DNA from 2 places in the Microbulbifer celer genome. Region 1 is predicted to be linked to the other one. Evidence: predicted binding sites of a transcription regulator. Region 1 holds the regulator's gene; the other holds the start of a gene.
The links. The regulator FNR, encoded in region 1, switches genes on or off when oxygen is low (the NO sensors DNR and NnrR bind a similar motif). The targets are predictions, from matches to a motif close to TTGATNNNNATCAA.

Region 1 (9,344 bases):
TTCCGTCGGTGCCACGGCGGCCATGTGCGATGCCGCCAGGCGTAGTTGCCCCAGCTTCAGTGCCACGGCACCGCCGGGCGCCTTCATTTCCGGCGCAGGCGCAGCCCACAACAACCAGCCATGCAGGGCCAGCGAGATGAACAACATGATGGACAACCGGGCTTTCACGAAAGTAGCCACTCTCTCTTTGTATCAGTCTCTCTGGGAATCAGCCTGTGTACGTCTGTTCGGTGGTGATTACCTGCTCGCCTTGCTTTATGCATCCCCTGCCATAAGGCCCGCTACAAGCACCCCAGCCCCAACTGCCAGAGTGCGCAACGAAGGTTAGCAACCTGCAGATACAATATCAAACGATAATAGTTCGTATTTACAATATCGATATCCAGCACTATCATTCGGCACAGACGTACCAGGCCGCCAGTGCATAAAACGAACATGACTGGCGCCGGGCGCACCGCATCGACAGGAATCATCAAAAAGGGGGCACCGACATGGGCCAATTCAAGGCAGCACGCGCAGGTAATACACTGACACTCAATCCGCTGGCAGCAGCCGTACTGGCACTGGGCGCCTCAGGCGCCCTGGCACAGGACAGCAATAGCGACGATCAACCGGTTATCCAGTTTGGCGAAGTACTGGTCGCCGCAGACCGCAACCCAGCTGCGAAAGAAAAGGATGAAAGCACCGTTGTCGTTGAGCGCGTGCAGCTGGAAGAGCAACAGCCGGAATCCATTGCCCAGGCGCTGAAATATGAACCGAATATCGAAGTGGTAGGCGGGCCCCGCTACTCGAACCAGGCCCCGAACATTCGCGGCCTGTCCGGTGTACGCGTGCTGCAGACCATCGACGGTGCGCGCCAGAACTTCAATTCCGGCCACCGCGGTACCTATCAACTGGACCCGGAACTGCTCAAGCAGGTAGAAGTGAAGAAAGGCCCGGCGTCCAGCCTGTGGGGTTCCGGCGCCATTGGCGGCGTGGTGGCTCTGACTACCAAAAATGCCGGCGATCTGCTGAAAAACGGCCAGGCCGTCGGCGGTTACCTGAAAGAAGAACTGGGCACCAATGGTGACTCCACCGAGACCACCGCAGCTGTCTATGGCAAGTCTGGCGACTTCGATTACCTGGTAAACGGCTCTGTTTCAGAAAACGACCATGTTGAAATCGGCGGCGGCGAAACACTGGAAAACAGCGCCAGTGAAAACACCGCACTGCTCGCTCGCGGCGGCTTCCAGATCAGCGACAACCAGCGTTTCGATATTGCCCTGCGTCACAGCAACCGCGAGGAAGGCGTTCCCTCCAACCCCAACACGAATGTAGGTAGCAGTTCACCGCTGGTGGAGCGCGATATCACCGACCAGAATGTGACCGCGAACTATCTGATACAAGCCGGTAAAAGCAAGTACACCAGCGGTGCCGCCAGCCACACCACCAAGATAACCCTGTACCGCAACGAGACCCAGTTCGACGAATTCCGCCCCACCATGGGAGTCGACGGTCAAAATGACAGTACTGAGATCAACACCACCGGCATTGCCGTTACCAATGCCACCGAGGGCCTGGGCGCCCAATGGGTGTATGGCCTCGATTGGTATCAGGACGACGTGACCACCGTGCGCGATGGCGACAATCGCCCCGCTGACATGAACGCCGATACCGATGTACTGGGTCTCTACGCGCAGGCGGATTTCACGTTTGCCGATGTACTGACCCTGACCCCCGGCGTGCGCTACGACCGCTTCGAGGCGGAAAGCGACCAACTGACGGATTCCGCCCGCGACGATAGCGCGGTTTCCCCATCCTTCGCCGCGTCAGTCAAAGCCGCCGAGTGGATGACCCTCACCGCCAGCTACGCGCGTGCCTTCCGCGCGCCGGGTACTGACGAGATGTACACTCAGGGTACACATTTCTGTTATTTCCCGGGCGTCTGCAACACATTTGTTCCCAACCCGGATCTGGCAGCGGAAGAAGCGCAGAACTCCGAACTTCGCGCGGACTTTTCTTTCAGCGGCCTAGTCACCGAGAGCGATCAGCTGACCGCCAGTGCCACCGTATTCCGCAATAAGGTGGACAACTTTATCGAGCAGCTGGTAGTAAATCCGCACCCGAATTTCTTTTTCCCCATGAACACGACTTACCAGAATGTGGACGAGGCGGAACTCAAGGGATTCGAGTTAGGAGCCAATTATCGGGTCAACGATCTGGCGCTGGGCCTGAGCTACGGCCAGACCGAGGGTAAGGACCTGAGTGACGGGAGCTATCTGAGTAATATTCCTGCAGACAAATGGGTATTGGACCTGGGTTACTACTTCCTGCAGCGCGACGTTAAAACCGGCCTGCGCACTTCGGTGGTTTCCGCCCAGGACGAATTACCGTCGGAAGAAACCCGCACATTCGACAGTTACACCCTGGCAGATGCCTACGTGACCTGGGAACCGGCTACCGGCAACCTGAACGGCCTCAAGCTGGGTCTGGCCCTGGACAACCTGACCGATGAGGAATATCGCGTGGCCTTCCAGGAACTGTATATGCCCGGCCGCAACATTAAACTGTCTGCGAGCTACCGTTTCTGACACTGGATTTTAAATAGTTTTGTGGCGGTACCGCTACCGGGTGCAGCTTTGTGAGACACGCCGTAAACCCATCCTTGGGGGCTCTGCAAAAACATCCATGTTTTTGAAGGTCTCACAAAGCTGCACCCGGTAGCGGCCCCTTCACAATGGGCTTTTCTAAACACCAACTCTCTTCCAGTGCCCAAAAGAATTGCTCAGGAAATGTTATGCAAGCAAAAGTACAGCAACTACTCGCCAGTGAATCCGGCTACACCCTGGAACAGATGGCGAAGGTGCTCGACACCAGTGTGCGGGAAATCATTGCCAACCTGCCGGCGGAAATGGCCACCCTCGCTGACAACAACGCGGTGTGGCAACTGATCGAAGAGCTGCCTACCTGGGGCAAAGTTACGGTCATCGTGCAGAGCGAGGGCTCGGTATTTGAATTCAAAGGTGAATTTCCGAAAGGCAGTATTGCCCGAGGTTACTACAACTTTATGCATCACAAAAACCCCTTCCATGGCCACCTGCTGGTAGACGGCCTGGTGGAAGTGGCGTTGGTGAGCAAACCCCACCGGGGGGCTGAAAGCCACTCCATGGTATTTCTGGCACCCAGTGGAAACTGCGTATTCAAAGTCTTCCTCGGGCGGGATGCCGAGCGCAAATTGATCCCGGAACAGGTCAAACGCTTCCAACAACTAAAACAGCAGTTGGCAGTAACAACTGCAGACAATTCTTAACCTGGGGATAAACCCATGAGTGAACAAAACAAGTCCACATCCAAAACCAATGACGGCGCAGATCTTGTCGCCGAGGTGCGCGATTTTATTGCCACCCGCAAGCTGCTGAATCTGGCGAGTCTTACAGCCGACAACCACCCCCACGCCAGCACCGCGCCATTTCTCGCCGCGGATGGTAATTTTTACCTGTTTATTTCCGATCTCTCCGAGCACGCCGCCAACTTGAAGGCCAACAACAAGGCGTCGGTGATATTCAATGCAGATGAGGCGGATACCAAGCAGGCGTTTGCCCGACTGCGGGTTACTTTCAATGTGGATGCGGCGATAATTGATCGCGAACAGCCCTTGTGGCAACAGCGTATCGAACAGCTGCGGGAAAAATTTGGCCCTGTGATAGATCACCTCAAAGACCTGGAGGATTTTCACCTGTTTGAGCTGAAGCCCAGCGGCGGTCGCTACGTCAAAGGCTTCGGCCAGGCTTACGCGCTGGAAGGGCTGGAAAAGCAGGTGGCGCTGCACCTGAAAGATGGCCACAGAGAAAAAGCGCCACAAGGCAGCTCAGAAGAAAAGCTTCAGACTGGCTAACTTTTTAACTTTCGTAGCTGCAGTGGGTACCGGCGAGCTCGCTGAGCGCCACCAGATCAATAATGGCAACCGCACGCCCCCGTACATCGATCAGTCCCTGTTTCTGGAAACGGGAGAACAGGCGGCTGACGGTCTCGGCGGTCAGTCCAAGATAGTTGGCGATATCCATGCGTGCCATGGAGAGAACAAACTCACAGGCGGAATACCCCCGGCGCGCATAGCGGCTGGAGATATTCAGCAACAGTGCCGCCAGGCGCATCTCCGCGGAACGCTTGCCCAGTAGCAGCAGTACATCATTTTCCTGCTTGAGCTCTTCTGAAAAGATGGTGTAGATCTGCTTCTGCAGCGCTGGCACCTTCTGCGCCAACCCTTCCAGCTGGGTGAATGGCAATATGCACACGCTACTGTCTTCCAGTGCTTCCGCGTAGCTCGGGTGCTCACTGCCACTGTAACCATCCAGGCCCAACAGCTCTCCCGGCAAGGCAAAGTGCGTGATCTGGGAATCCCCATCGGCACCAATCACCGCAGACTTGAAGCTGCCGGAACGGATGGCATACAGGCAGGAAAATGGATCTCCGGCGCGGAACAGCAGGTCCCCCGTTTTCAAGGTTTTCTTGTTGCGGGTGATCTGTTCGAGCTGCTCGACCTCTTCATCTGCCAACCCGGTGGGCAAGCAGAGTTTCCGGACCGAACAACTGCCGCAACTAACCGCTGGAGACGGGTTTTTCATAGTCAAATCACGCGGGGTCAATGTTCTACTGGTGGTTGTTCTATTGGTGTGTTCAGAATTGTATCTGCAACCGGCGCTTATAGCACCCGCGAGTAGCGGGCGTCCGAGCACGCACCATGCAGATGGGTGTCAAAGGACGCGGCGATATTGCGCAGGAACCAGCGCCCGCGCTCGGTGACGACAAAGTCAGTCTGGGTCTCTTCCACCAGGCCATCGGCAATCAACGGTTGCAGCCGGGCAAGATCCGCACGGAAGTACTGTGTGAATGGCACCGCGGTGCGTTGTGAGAGCTCGCCCTTGCTCACGCGCAGGTGGCACATCAGCTCCATGATCAACCACCGGCGCAGCCGGTCGTCCGCGGACAGCTGCCAGCCGCGATGGATTGCCTGGCCCCGCGCCGAGATCGCCGCGGCGTATTCCTTCAGGCGGTGCGCGTTCTGCCAGTAGCCATCGCGGCTGTAACTGATCGCCGAAGCACCCAGCCCCACCAGTGCGTCAGCGGGCATCAGGGTATATCCCTGGAAATTACGTGCGAGGCGCCCCTCCCGCGCCGCTACCGCCAGGCCATCCTCCGGGCGCGCGAAATGATCCATGCCGAGAAACTGGTAGCCGGCATCGGTCAGCCGCCTCGCCGCAGTCAACTGCATGGCGATCTTCTCCATCGGCGACGGGATCAGGTCGCAGCTGATCAGGCGCTGAGCCTTGAAGCGGTCTGGCAGATGGGCGTAGTGATACAGCGCGATCCGGTCCGGTGCCAGCGCCAGCACGGTATCGATAGTCCGCTCGAGACTGTCCACATTCTGCCCCGGCAGCCCGTAGATCAGATCGTAGGAGATAGATTCAAACCCGCGCTCGCGGGCCCGCTCAGTGAGCGTCCGCACCTGTTCCGGGTTGCAGATACGGTTGATGGCCTGCTGCACTGCCGGATTGAAATCCTGAATCCCCATGCTGAGCCGGTTGAACCCGAGGCGCTGCAGTGTACCCAGAGTTTCCAACTCCAGGGTGCGCGGGTCTGCCTCGATACTGTATTCCACGTCGCTGCCCGCGCGCAGATCAAAGATCTCGCCAAGCCCCGCAAGCAAACGTTCCAGATCCGAATCGCTGAAGAAGGTGGGCGTGCCGCCGCCGAGATGCAATTGCACTACCGGCACCGCGGCCACTCGGTCCCGATACCACTGCGCTTCCTGCAGCAGATTACTCAAGTAGCTGGAAGCCAGACCATACTGGCGGGTGATGACCTTATTGCAAGCACAGAAATAACACAGCGAACGGCAAAACGGGATGTGTACATATAAGGAAAGTGAATCCACCTGTTGCAGTGAGGACCAGGGCTCCGCGCCCGCTAATGCGGTAAATCGATCTGCGGTGGGGTAAGAAGTGTAGCGCGGACAGGGGCCCGCATAACGGCCCAACAGTTCGGGAGAGAGCGATGCATTTATACTTTGCGCCGCGCCGGCATCACCGACTTCCTGATTGAGCCCCATGATTGTGCCCTCGTTCTTTGTCTCGCCACTTTCGAATGACGAGACAGTACACTGCCCGGGGTTAGCGCCAATTGATCCAGGTCAACTGACGCAGCTTCGGCCTCAGTTGCCCACGGGACGCCGGAACAGGTTCTGGATGCTGGAGAAGTCCAGTGCGCGTATATCGGGATCGCCGCCGTGGAGCTGATAGAGGTTTTTCGCCAGCGCACCAAACGGCGTCGAAGAGGCGCTGCCTGCTGCCGTATCCATCGCAAGTCCGAGATCTTTCAACATCAATGCCACGGAAAATCCCCCGGCATAATCCCGCGCGGCGGGGACATCTTCCATCACTCCGGGGTAGGGGTTGTACTTTTCCAGTGACCAGTTGCCGCCGGAACTCGCGCGCATGATCTCGGAGAGCACACCCGGATCCAAGCCATTATCCACCCCGAGCTGCAGCGCCTCGGCGGTGCCGATCATATGAATCGCCAACAACATGTTGTTGCAGATCTTGGCCACCTGGCCACTACCTGCCGCGCCGGCGTGAAAGATATTCGCCCCCATGGCCGCGAGCACCGGCCGCGCACGATCCACCGCACTGTCCTCACCGCCACACATAAATGACAGGGTCCCCGCCGCTGCCGCCGCGGTACCGCCGGATACCGGCGCATCCAGCGCGTGGATACCGCGATCGGTGGCGGCGGCAATGACCTGTCGGGCGTCGTCCGCAGCAATCGTGGAGCAATCGATTAACAGGGTGTGCGGATCCATGACCTGCAACAAACCGCCCTCGCCCAGGTACAATCCACGTACCGCTTCGCCGCTGGGCAACATGGACACTACCGCGTCCGCGCCTTGCACCGCACTCCCGGCACTCGCCGCTTTTTCACAGCCATTGGACGCTGCCTGATCCAGGCTCGGTTGTGACAGATCAAACGCGGTGACCGAAAATCCTTTCTGCACCAGATTGGCCGCCATCGGCCCACCCATATTGCCGAGGCCGATAAAGGCGATGTTTTTGATCGGGTTCATTGGTTTAACTCCATGTATTTATTATTTTTCCAGGGTTGGATGGTGGATCTTGGTTGGTGCATGCGCAAGCTTACCCACCCCACAAAATTGCGTGACCACCGTAGGGGGATAAGCGCAGCGCATCCACCGACTCAGTTAAGGTCCGACAGCGGACTTTCAGCCCACGGCGCCCTGAAGCAGGCCTCCACCAGCTCCGTTTTAACATCTTCCAATCGCGCCGGCTGCCACTGCGGATTTTTGTCCTTGTCGATCAACAGTGCTCGCACCCCTTCTTTTACCTGGCCGTTGCTACACATGTTCACCGCCAATGCCAGCTCCATACGCAACACATCCGCCAGGGACATATGACGGGCGCGGCGCAGCTGCTCCCATACAATCCACGCCGTCAGCGGGCAGCCCGCTTTCATGGTGGCAGAAGCGCGTTGCAGCCATTTATCGTCGCCATCGTAGCTGGCAATGGTGTGGTAGACATCCGGCAAGGTGGCGCCATCGGTCAGCGCCTGAATCGCGTCGTAGTGGGTGCGCAGGTTCGGGGCCGGCGGCTCTCCGGCGGACATTTCCAGGCTCTGCACGGCTTTACTCACCAGAATATGGCGCTGCTCGGGGTCCGAAGTAAATTCGGTGGCCGCCAGATCCGCGAGCAATGCTTCTTTCTGGTCGCTCGGCAGCAGACGGTCGGCCATCCCGCAGTAGAGCGCATCGGTGCCGTTGAACTGGGCCCCGGTGAGGCCGAGGAACAGGCCGGTACGGCCGGGCATACGGTTCAAAAACCAGCTGCCGCCCACATCGGGGAACAGGCCGATGGTGATCTCCGGCATGGCCATGCGTGTGGTTTCGGTGACGATACGGTGGCTGGCACCACTCATGATGCCGATACCGCCGCCCATGACGATACCGTTGCCCCACACCACGATGGGTTTGGGATAGGTGTGAATCCGGTAGTCGAGACGGTATTCCCGGGTGAAGAAGTCTTCCACAAACTGACCGGCCCCCTGTTCCCCGTAGCTACCGGAGGCTTTGTGCAGCGCCACCACATCGCCACCCGCACACAGGGCTTTTTCCCCGGCGCCTTCAATCCAGATACAGGCGACACTGTCATCTGCTTCCCATTCATCCAGCTGGACGGCCATCAAGTCGATCATCTCGAGGTTGAGGGCGTTGTGGGCTTTGGGCAGATTGAGCGTCAACTTGCCGATGGGGCCCTGACGTTCGACGATGAGAGGTGATTCCTGGGTCATACTGGTTCCCGCTAGTTCTGTTTGGGCAAAGTTAAACATAGATGGGCGCGCACTGGCATTACCCGGAGCTTCGTACTCGGCATCGCGAAAGTAAGTACAAACTACAGAATCCAAAGCGAAGGCGCTGATACCGGGAAACCCCATGCGAGACCTTCTAAAACATGGACGTTTTAGAAGAGCCCCCATGGATGGGTTGAGGGGGGGCGCCTAGCTCGTGTCTCGCATGGGGTTTACCGGTAGCAGCGCCACCACTAAACCGTCCCGAAAACTACCGTGGAACTATCCTCCAACCGTAGGTTGAACTTTCCTACCAACCTGCTAACTTGCGCGCAAATTCTGACCGACTGGAATGATGCTCTAATGGCTGAATACGTATACACAATGAACCGCGTGGGCAAGGTTGTTCCGCCCAAGCGTGAGATCCTGAAAGATATTTCCCTGTCCTTCTTCCCTGGCGCCAAAATCGGCGTACTCGGCCTGAACGGTGCCGGCAAATCCACCCTGCTGCGCATCATGGCCGGGGTCGATCAGGACTATAATGGCGAAGCCCGTGCCATGCCCGGCATCAAGGTCGGCTACCTGCCCCAGGAACCGCAGCTGGACCCGGCCAAGAACGTACGTGGCAACGTCGAAGACGGCATGCGCGAAGCCATCGACGCCCTCGCCGGCCTGGAACAGGTCTACGCCGACTACGCCGAACCCGACGCCGACTTCGACGCCCTGGCCAAGAAGCAGCAGCAGTTCGAAGACGTCATCCAGGCCTGGGACGCCCACAACCTGGAGCACCGTTTAGAGGTGGCCGCCGACGCCCTGCGTCTGCCGCCGTGGGACGCGGATGTGAACAACCTGTCCGGTGGTGAGAAACGCCGCGTGGCCCTGTGCCGCCTGCTGCTGTCCCGCCCGGACATGCTGCTGCTGGACGAGCCCACCAACCACCTCGACGCCGAGAGTGTGTACTGGCTCGAACGCTTCCTGCACGACTTCGACGGCACCGTGGTAGCCATTAC
Region 2 (9,344 bases), 1.1 Mb from region 1:
TGACAAACCCTACGCCGGGGGGCGGGATTTCCCCACGGGATTCGGCAGCCTCTACTCCACCAATATCACTCCTCACCCCCAGGATGGCATCGGCAACTGGTCGCTCGAAGCCTTTGTGCGCTCCATGCGCGCGGGCATCGCCCGAGACGGCGCCTACCTCTACCCTGCATTCCCTTACACCCATTTCAAAAACCTCACCGATGAAGACCTGGGTGCGCTCTACGCCTACCTGATGACGCGGGAGCCGGTGGCCTACACCCCACCGGAAAACAAAATGCACTTCCCCTTCAACCTGCGTTTCCTGCAATGGGGCTGGCAGCTGTTGTTTTTCGATAAAAAGCCGATGCAGGCCGACCCGCAACAGAGCGACGACTGGAACCGCGGCGCCTATCTGGCGGAGGGCGCCGGCCACTGCACCGCCTGCCATTCACCGCGCAACGCATTCGGTGCCGAGAAGAAAGACGAAGCCTACGCCGGCGCCCTGGTGGACAACTGGTATGCGCCGGCACTGAATGCAGATCAACCACTCCCCGTGCACTGGAGTAGCGACACCCTCTACGACTATCTGCGCAACGGGCAATCCGCCTACCAGGGGGTATCCGTGGGCTCCATGGGGGAAGTGGTGCATCAGGGACTCGAGCGAGCGCCGGACGGCGATATCCGCGCACTGGCGGTTTACGTGGCCTCCCTCGGCGGCCAGGACCAAACCCCAAACAGCACACGACAGGCCGCAACACAGGCTGCACAGGTCATTGATGCGGCACACAAACGCACCGACGCAGACCGCAGCCAGGGCGAGAACATCTACATCGCTGCCTGCGCTGCCTGCCACTACAACGCAGCGGACAACCCCCTCGGTCTGCGCGCCGAGCTGAGCCTCAACAGCGCGGTCACCGCTGCTGATCCCACCAATCTGCTGCGGGTGCTGCTGCGGGGTATTCCCGCCGATGAAGGAACGCCGGGTATCGTGATGCCGGACTTTGCCAGGCTGAGCGACCGGGATGTGGCCGAGCTTTCGCGATTTCTGCGCAAGCGCGCGGACCTGCCCCCCTGGGAAGACCTGGAAAAACGCCTGAAAGAATTGCGCCAGCAGCTAGGCACCGTCGCGGCAGATAAGGGAGAGAAGCAATGAGCACCAGTTTCCGGATCAACGGCCAGCAGGCGGAAGTGGATGTGCCCGGGGAGACGCCGCTACTGTGGGTAATTCGCGACGATATCGGCTTTACCGGCACCAAATACGGTTGCGGCATCGGCCTCTGTGGCGCCTGTACAGTACACGTCAACGGCCGCGCCGTGCGCGCCTGCATTACCCCGCTAAGCAGCATCGCCGGCACCGAGGTCACCACCATCGAAGGCCTGTCACAGAATGGCGAACACCCGCTGGTGCAGGCCTGGGTAGAGACGCAGACACCCCAGTGCGGCTACTGCCAGCCCGGCCAGATCATGCAGGCAGCGGCAATGCTGAAAGACTTCCCCAATCCCACCGATGAACAGATAGACCATGTGATGAGCGGCAACCTGTGCCGTTGCATGGCCTATATCCGCATCCGCGAAGCGATCAAACTCGCCGCGGGCCGTATGCGCGCGGACGCCAGAGAAGAAAACCCGGGAGCCGACCATGCTTAAGTTTCCCCCGAACGCTTCCGCGGACAGCAACTCCCTGGACAACAACTCCCTGGACAGCAATGCCCCCGACCTGAGCCGGCGAGGATTTATTATCGGCATGGCCGGTGCCGGCCTCACTTTCGCCTTTGCCCGCTCCCCTCTCAGCCTGGCGGACCCGATCGAGTCCGCCAGCCAGATTCTTGCAGAAGGCGCCTTCGAGCCCACCATCTGGTATCAGGTACAGAAAGACGGACAAGTCGTGGTGAATATCGCCAAGGCGGAAATGGGCCAGCATATCGGTACCGCCCTCGCCCGTATCGTCGCCGACGAACTGGAAGCGGACTGGGAACAGGTCACCCTCAACTACGTCGACAGCGATCCCAAATGGGGCATGATGGTGACCGGCGGCAGCTGGTCCGTGTGGCAGAGCTATCTGCCCCTGAGCCAGGCGGGCGCCGCCGGCCGCATCGCCCTGATTGAGGAAGGCGCCCGTCAAATGGGCGTATCCCCGGACCAGTGCCGGGCCCGTAGCGGCCGCGTGATCGCCGGCGACCAGTCCATCAGCTACGCAGAGCTGGTGCGCAGCGGCAACATCAGCCGCAGCTTCAGCGAAGACGAGCTGAAGAAAATGCCGATCAAGCCCGCCTCCCAGCGGCGCCTGATCGGCGGTCCCGCCCAGGCCCTGGATATTCCCGACAAAACCGATGGGAAGGCCCTCTACGGACTGGACGCAAAAGTGGAAGGCATGGTCTATGGCCGCCCTCTGGTTCCCCCCACCCGCTACGGTGCCAGTGTAAAAAAACTTGACGACAGTGCCGCCCGGGAAATTCCCGGCTACCAGAAAACCCTCATTCTCGAAGACCCCTCCGAAACAGTGCCGGGCTGGGCCGTCGCCATTGCCGACAGCTTCCACGCCGCCAACATGGCCGCACAGAAAATCAAAGTGGACTGGGCGCCGGGCGAAACCGCCGATATCGATGAAGCGGCGATCCTCGAGCGCGGACGCGAACTGATCGAAAGCCGCGACGCCGGCGTAGTGGTGGTAAACGACGGCGATGTGGAAAAAGCCTTCGCCGAAGCGGATTCCGCACTGGATGCCGAATACATCACCCACAGCGCCCTGCACTTCCAGATGGAACCGGTCAACGCCCTGGCCCGGGAAAAGGATGGCATCTGGGAAATCCACACCGGCAACCAGTGGCAGTCCCTGATACTGCCAACCCTGGCCAAGGCCCTGGGTGTACCCCAGGAAAAAGTGGTGATGAAAACCTATATGCTCGGCGGCGGCTTCGGACGCCGGCTCAACGGCGACTACGCCGTACCCGCCGCCCTCGCTGCCAAAGCCCTGGGCAGACCGGTAAAACTCGTGCTCACCCGCGAAGACGATATCCGCTTCGACTCCCTGCGCTCCCCCTCCGTACAGCGCATGCGCATGGCCTTCGACGGCGACAACAACGTCACCGGTATGGAACACCACGCCACCGCCGGCTGGCCCACCCAGGTGATGGTGCCCGACTTCCTTGCCGAGGGTATCTCCGGTGGCAAGTACGACCCCTTCGCCATCCAGGGCGCCCTGCACTGGTATACCGTTGGCGGCAACCGCCTGCGCGCCATCTCCAACGACCTCGCCAACGAGACCTTCCGCCCCGGCTGGCTGCGTTCCGTGGGCTCCGGCTGGGTCAACTGGGCACTGGAATCCTTTATGGACGAAGCCGCCCACAAAGTGGGCCAGGACCCCATAGAGTTCCGGCTGGAAAAGCTCAAAGCCGAAGGCAAGAACGCCGGCTCCGCCCCCAACGCCGTCGGCGGCGCCTCCCGCCAGGCCAACGTACTGCGCCGCGTGCGGGAAATCTCCGACTGGAGCAGCGAAATGCCCGCAGACACCGGCCTGGGCGTCGCTACCACCTACGGCCAGGAACGCAATATGCCCACCTGGACCGCCTGTGTGGCCCGCGTACGCGTCGACCGCACAACCGGCCGCCCCACCGTAGAAAAAATCACTCTGGTCACCGACGCCGGTACCGTCGTCCACCCGGACGGCGCCCGTGCCCAGGTGGAAGGCGCCGCTCTCTGGGGCATAAGCCTCGCCCTGCACGAGGGCACCCGCTTTGAAAATGGCCAAGTGGTGGATACCAACCTCAATACCTACACCCCGCTGCGTATGCGCGATGTGCCGGAAATCGAAATGGAGTTTGTCGAGAGCACCGAGACTCCCGTGGGGCTTGGCGAGCCCGCCACTACCGTGGTCGGACCGGCGATTGGGAATGCGATCTTTGCGGCGGTGGGTGTGCGGATGCGGACGTTGCCAATTCGGGCAGACGACCTTCTACGGGCGCTGCAAGGCGAATCGCCAACACCGGAGCAATGACTGAGCCCCGAACAAAAAAAGGTTTGCCGGCAGAGCCGGCAAACCTTTTCTCTTACCGAAGTACAGGTACTACTGCAGATCGGTCACACAGCGGTTGTACTCGTTAATGTACACCTCGCTACCACGGTTGGGCACAGCATTGGATTTGTCCGCTGCCGCATTACGACAACCTTCGATCTGGTCACCAGTCAGACCTGTCGCAGGCAGTGTCTGGTTACGCTGATACATGTGCGCGGACTGATCACGATGGGCCTGCACAGTGGGCTGAGGAACCTGATAGAACATGCCAGTATTTTCATTGAAGCGATAAAAGTTATCGCCGCTTTTCCAGTAGGTTTTACCAAGAACCTGGATTTCGGAACTACCCGCAGGCAGCTGATCCGTTGGTTGCTGTGCTTGAGCAAAACCGGCGAACGTACAAAACAAAACTACAGGAATCAAGTAACGCATGGGATATCTCCTCTTCTCGATGTGCAAGGTAGTCTATGCCCCCGATGTCCGGTTCCCAATGCAAATAGCCCATAAATAACACCGCCGCCCGACTGTGGCTCCACCCATGATTTACTCCTTTTGCTCCCCGATTTAGCCCTATGACCCCAAAATTGATTTAAATCAATTTATAACTTCCCAAGAACGCTAGCATTCGCAGCCATGCGTCTATCCACGGGCAGGATAAGAACAATTTTGAATGAAAAACCGCATTCAGGGAGAGCAAAATGAACCGTGTCGACAGCGATGTCGTATTCCAGAGCTATGGCCGTTGCTGCAATAGTGAACAGTTTTTCATCGACTTCTACGATCACTTTATGGGGAGCTCGGAGGAAATTCGCGCGCTGTTTCGCAATACGGATATGTCAGCCCAGCGACACCTACTGCGCAATGGCATCATGCAACTGGTGCTACATGCCCGCGGCATGTCGGACACCAAGCTGAAAGCCCTGGGAGAAAGCCACTCCCGCAGTGGCTACAACATTCGCCCCGAATGGTACGACCTTTGGCTATCGGCACTGCTGACCACCCTGCGCCAGCACGACCCGGAATTTGATGACTCCGTTTCACAAGCCTGGCAACGGGCCATCGGTCCCGGAATCGATTGTATCCGGCGCGCATACTGAACAACTGGTCACACAAACCCGATTTTCAGCACTGCCAGCCCCTCTCAAGTCAGAATTCTCTGATATCATCCGCACCACTTTAGTGCGCCCATCGCCACCATAACCAACACGATAAAAGGACCCGACAGGCACACGGACACACCAGTAGACAGACAGCACAGACCGGCAAGGAGTAACGACATGCCCAGATCAACAGTTGCCAGCAGACGCGATGCCTTCAATTGGGTTATCTGGTTCACTTTTGCCAACGGACTGTTTGCGCTGCTGCTGGGACTGCTTTATATACAGTGGATCGACATCGCCGATATCGTCACTGCCACTTACGTCAGCGTACTGTATCCCGGACAGTTCACTATCATCGCCTGGCTGGCAGGGCTGCCGCTACTGCTGTTATCACTGTTGCTGCCGTTTCCACTGACCCGGGTGCTGGCCGTTACTGTCGCGACAGCGGGAATCAGTATCCTCGCCGTAGATACCGTGGTCTATTCCCTGTACCGCTTTCACCTCTCCAGTTTTGTGCTCGAGCTGGCACTGGGTGCGGGTGGACAGGCATTTACCCTGTCCCCCACCACGCAGGCAGTCGCTATTGGTGCCGGGCTGATCATACTGTTACTGGAGGTCGGGTTAGCGGCACTGCTGAAACATTATCGCCCCCGTGCGCGCTGGGCCCGGCTCGCCTTTGCCGGTATGTTTGCCAGCCAACTCTGTGCGCACGGCTGGCACGCCTGGGCGGATGCCAATTACGATACCCGTATCACTTCTGTCACGCGTCATCTGCCTCTGTACCATGCCGCTACCGGCAAGCGTCTGATGAAAAAGTGGGGCTTGGTGGATCCGCAGCGAGCGCGGGGAAACCAGGGCAGCGTCAAGCTGGAAGGCGCCCGCCGCGGACGGCTGAACTACCCTGCCGCACCCATGCAGTGTTCGCCCCCCGAGCCCCCCATGAACCTTTTGATAGTCGTAATGGACTCGGTGCGCTGGGACCTTCTGGAGCAACAGACCATGCCCACGCTGTGGGACCTGCGCTCTTCCTCTCAGGTTTTTACGCAGCATTTCAGTAATGGCAATGCGACAAAGCCTGGTCTCTTCACTCTCTTTTACGGCATCCCTGCCAGTTACTGGGATGCGTTCAGTACCGCCGGTCAGCCGCCGGTGATGATCGAGCGCATGCAAGCGCTGGGTTATGACACCAAGGTGCTGGCGTCGGCGACTCTGGTCAGCCCCGCATTCGATCGCAATATATTTTCCTCCATCGACAATCTGCGCCTGGAAACCCCCGGTAAAAAGCCCTGGCAGCGCGATGCCAGGATCACCCGGGACTGGCTCGATTACATGGAACAGCGTGCGCAGCAAAAAGCAGAAAACCCCTTCTTCGGTTTCCTGTTCTACGACACCACGCACGGATATGAGGTACCGGAGGATTACCCGAAGTTTGAGCCCTACTGGGACGTCAACCGGTTCGAACTCGATAACGACTTTGATCCGACACCCTTTCTCAATGCCTACCGCACTGCAGGGCACTACGTGGACAATCAACTCCGCCAGGTGATTGATGATTTGCGAAAGCGCGACCTGCTGGAAAACACCATCGTGGTGGTGACTTCAGATCATGGCGAAGAATTCAATGAACATCGCAAAAACTATTGGGGCCATGGCAGTAACTTCGGCGACTACCAGTTACATGTGCCCCTGGTAATCCACTGGCCCGGCAAACAGCCACACACCTACCATCACCGCACACAGCATTTTGATGTAGCTCCCGCGCTGGTGCGCAATGCACTGGGGTGCGAGGCCACATCACCGAAAGCGTTCTCCTCGGACTACGGGTTGTTCAATAAAGGGCGCCTGGGCTGGAACATGTCTCACAGTTATATGGACTACGCGCTGTTGATGCCGGAATACCACCTGGTGAAACACGCCTCCGGCACCGTGGAACTCCTGGATACCCGGACTCTGGAGCCGGAGAAAAACAGACACATTCCCGGCAATGTTATCCAGGAAGTTTTGCAAGAGATGTCACGGTTTTACCAGTCTGAAGGGGAGAAGTGAAAACGCGGCGGAGGACCAGTCAGGTGCAATCCGCCCTGACTGGTTTTTCAGCAGCCTGCTAGACGCTGACTTAACCGTCAGTGCTTTCAGATTTTTGCGCCTCGCGTAACTGTTCCAGCTTCTTGCTGGTTTCTTCAGCGCTTTCGCGTACGGGCGCAAGGTTATCCAGCTCGCCTTTGTGGCGGAGCGCGCGCGCTCTCGCTTCTTCTTCCGCACTGTAATCCGGCTGCAGCACCAGCCTGGGACCATTACTGTTAAAGCCAATCAGCACCCAGATAAAGAACAGCAGACACAGAAAACGGATGACCAGGGTACGGTCCAGCAGCCAGTGCATCCCCTGCCCGTGGCTGCGCAGGAAGCGTACCCGCAGGAAGATATTCAGTGCCAGCAGCACGCAGGCGGCTATCACGATCCAACTGGAGAGACCGCCGAGGGCGGTCATCAGCCAGTTGGCAATCTGCGCATTGAATTCCATCGATTCCCCTCAGCGCTTGCGTGCGACCTGTTTGACCTGATCGGTAAATACTGCCTGCTGCAGCCCGATGGTGCCCAGCGCTTCCACCGGCACAAACACCTTGTTCTCGGATTCCGCCATACGATCGAGTACTTCCAGTGTGCGGTAGGCGAGATACTTATCCGTTACTGATTTGGCCAATAGATCATTCACTTCTTTCTGCCCCATGGCTTTTTCACGGGCAACCGCGCGGTTCATTTTTTCCCGCTCAAGATCCCGCTCCATCTGGATTTTCTGGATCTCGAACTGGGCCTTTTCCTGTTCGATCAGTTCGCGGCGCTCGGCGGCGCGCTCCTTGGCCTCGGTGATGACCTTGGGAAACTGTACGTCGGCAATGCCCAGACGCTTGATCTTGATCGGGGTTCCGTCCAGGGAGGTCGTGACTGCTGAAAAAAGTTCCTGGCTCAACATTTCACGGCTGGAAGCGATTTCGTTAATGGAGTACTTGGCGATCACCCGGCGCACCACATCCCGGATCACCGGCTGTGCATAGGTGCTGTACACCTGGTTCACAGAGATATTGTCCTGGCTCGGCGGTACCCGATCAAAAATATTATCGATGTAGGTTTCGTTGACGGAGCCGGTCATGCGGATATCAAAGCTCATATTGAGCTGATCCTTGGGCATGAACAGCTTGAATTTCTCCATATGACCGAAGTCCGCGGTGGCGAGCGTAACCAGTTTATCGCAATAGAAAATACACGGATCCAATCGGAATTTGGACGGTGGTACCGTATTGGGCTTGTAGCCATTCTTGGTGAGGATTTTGCCCACGTGGGCCGGGGGCACTTCCACCCGATCGCCACAGGCCACCAGGCCCAGAATCAGACCGGATACAATGAACAGCTTTGACAACTTAGACAGCATCGGATTTCCCTTCTCGCTTGAATCAGGAGCGAACCTTAAGGGCTCTCTCCGACAGCCGCAAGCGAATGGGAAATATCGCTCGGAATATGATCTAATTGACTGTCTTTCAACAACACTGGACCCCTGAAGTGCAAACGGAATTTCTCACTGCAACCCTGTTCAATCTGGGCATCAACTTGCTCTATACCGTTCTCGCCATCTTCGTTGCAATGGTGGCATTGCTGATTATCGACAAGAAACTACTGAAGCATGTCGATATCGAGCAGGAGTTGAAAAAAGGCAATATCGCGGTGTCCATCTTTGCCTCCACTATTCTGGTTTTTGTTGCCCTGATTATTTCTTTCGGGCTCAAGGGCTAGGAACACGATGCGCCTGTTACTTGGACTTCTGCTATTCAGCCTGCTGCTGATTTCACTACCGGAAATCCTGCAGCAAAGCCAACCACCAGAAGAGGTGCTGCTGATTCAACGGCAGATGCGCACCGCCGAAAGTAGCGAGGATGCGGGGCGTGAGGACAATCAAAGCGGAACGGTAGTGATCTCCGGCACCAGCTCACCCCTGACGGAATCCATGGTGCAGCGGGCGGTGGGCGCCCAGCCAGAGGAGCGCAGCAGCTACATTTCGATCTGGGACTGGCAGGGTGTTAAAACAGCCACCGCTTCTGCCCGCGGTCTCGACAGTCTGCATCACTTTGCCAACAGCTATCTGGTGGGCTTTCAACCCTTCGAGACCGACGCCCTGTGGGTGCCCCTGTACACTCTCGCCACGCGCAAGGAATACCAGTACGACCATCTACAGTATTCCGGGCTAGCAGACATCTGGCAGA

Region 2: the regulator FNR is predicted to act here: its motif matches at 4,576-4,589, upstream of LPW13_RS14100 (globin).

Annotation. Positions count from the first base shown of each region.
Region 1 is NZ_CP087715.1:125,825-135,168, reverse strand. It holds gene LPW13_RS00475 (energy transducer TonB) at 1-147, opposite strand, end outside; gene LPW13_RS00470 (TonB-dependent hemoglobin/transferrin/lactoferrin family receptor) at 492-2,570, shown strand; gene hutX (heme utilization cystosolic carrier protein HutX) at 2,777-3,289, shown strand; gene LPW13_RS00460 (HugZ family pyridoxamine 5'-phosphate oxidase) at 3,305-3,874, shown strand; gene fnr (fumarate/nitrate reduction transcriptional regulator Fnr) at 3,879-4,604, opposite strand; gene hemN (oxygen-independent coproporphyrinogen III oxidase) at 4,682-6,088, opposite strand; gene mmsB (3-hydroxyisobutyrate dehydrogenase) at 6,191-7,099, opposite strand; gene LPW13_RS00440 (enoyl-CoA hydratase/isomerase family protein) at 7,231-8,337, opposite strand; gene ettA (energy-dependent translational throttle protein EttA) at 8,698-9,344, shown strand, end outside.
Region 2 is NZ_CP087715.1:3,395,073-3,404,416, forward strand. It holds gene LPW13_RS14080 (cytochrome c) at 1-1,132, shown strand, start outside; gene LPW13_RS14085 ((2Fe-2S)-binding protein) at 1,129-1,626, shown strand; gene LPW13_RS14090 (xanthine dehydrogenase family protein molybdopterin-binding subunit) at 1,619-3,973, shown strand; gene LPW13_RS14095 (hypothetical protein) at 4,043-4,423, opposite strand; gene LPW13_RS14100 (globin) at 4,690-5,088, shown strand; gene LPW13_RS14105 (DUF3413 domain-containing protein) at 5,269-7,137, shown strand; gene LPW13_RS14110 (hypothetical protein) at 7,208-7,612, opposite strand; gene LPW13_RS14115 (SPFH domain-containing protein) at 7,622-8,518, opposite strand; gene LPW13_RS14120 (DUF350 domain-containing protein) at 8,647-8,877, shown strand; gene LPW13_RS14125 (transglutaminase-like domain-containing protein) at 8,885-9,344, shown strand, end outside.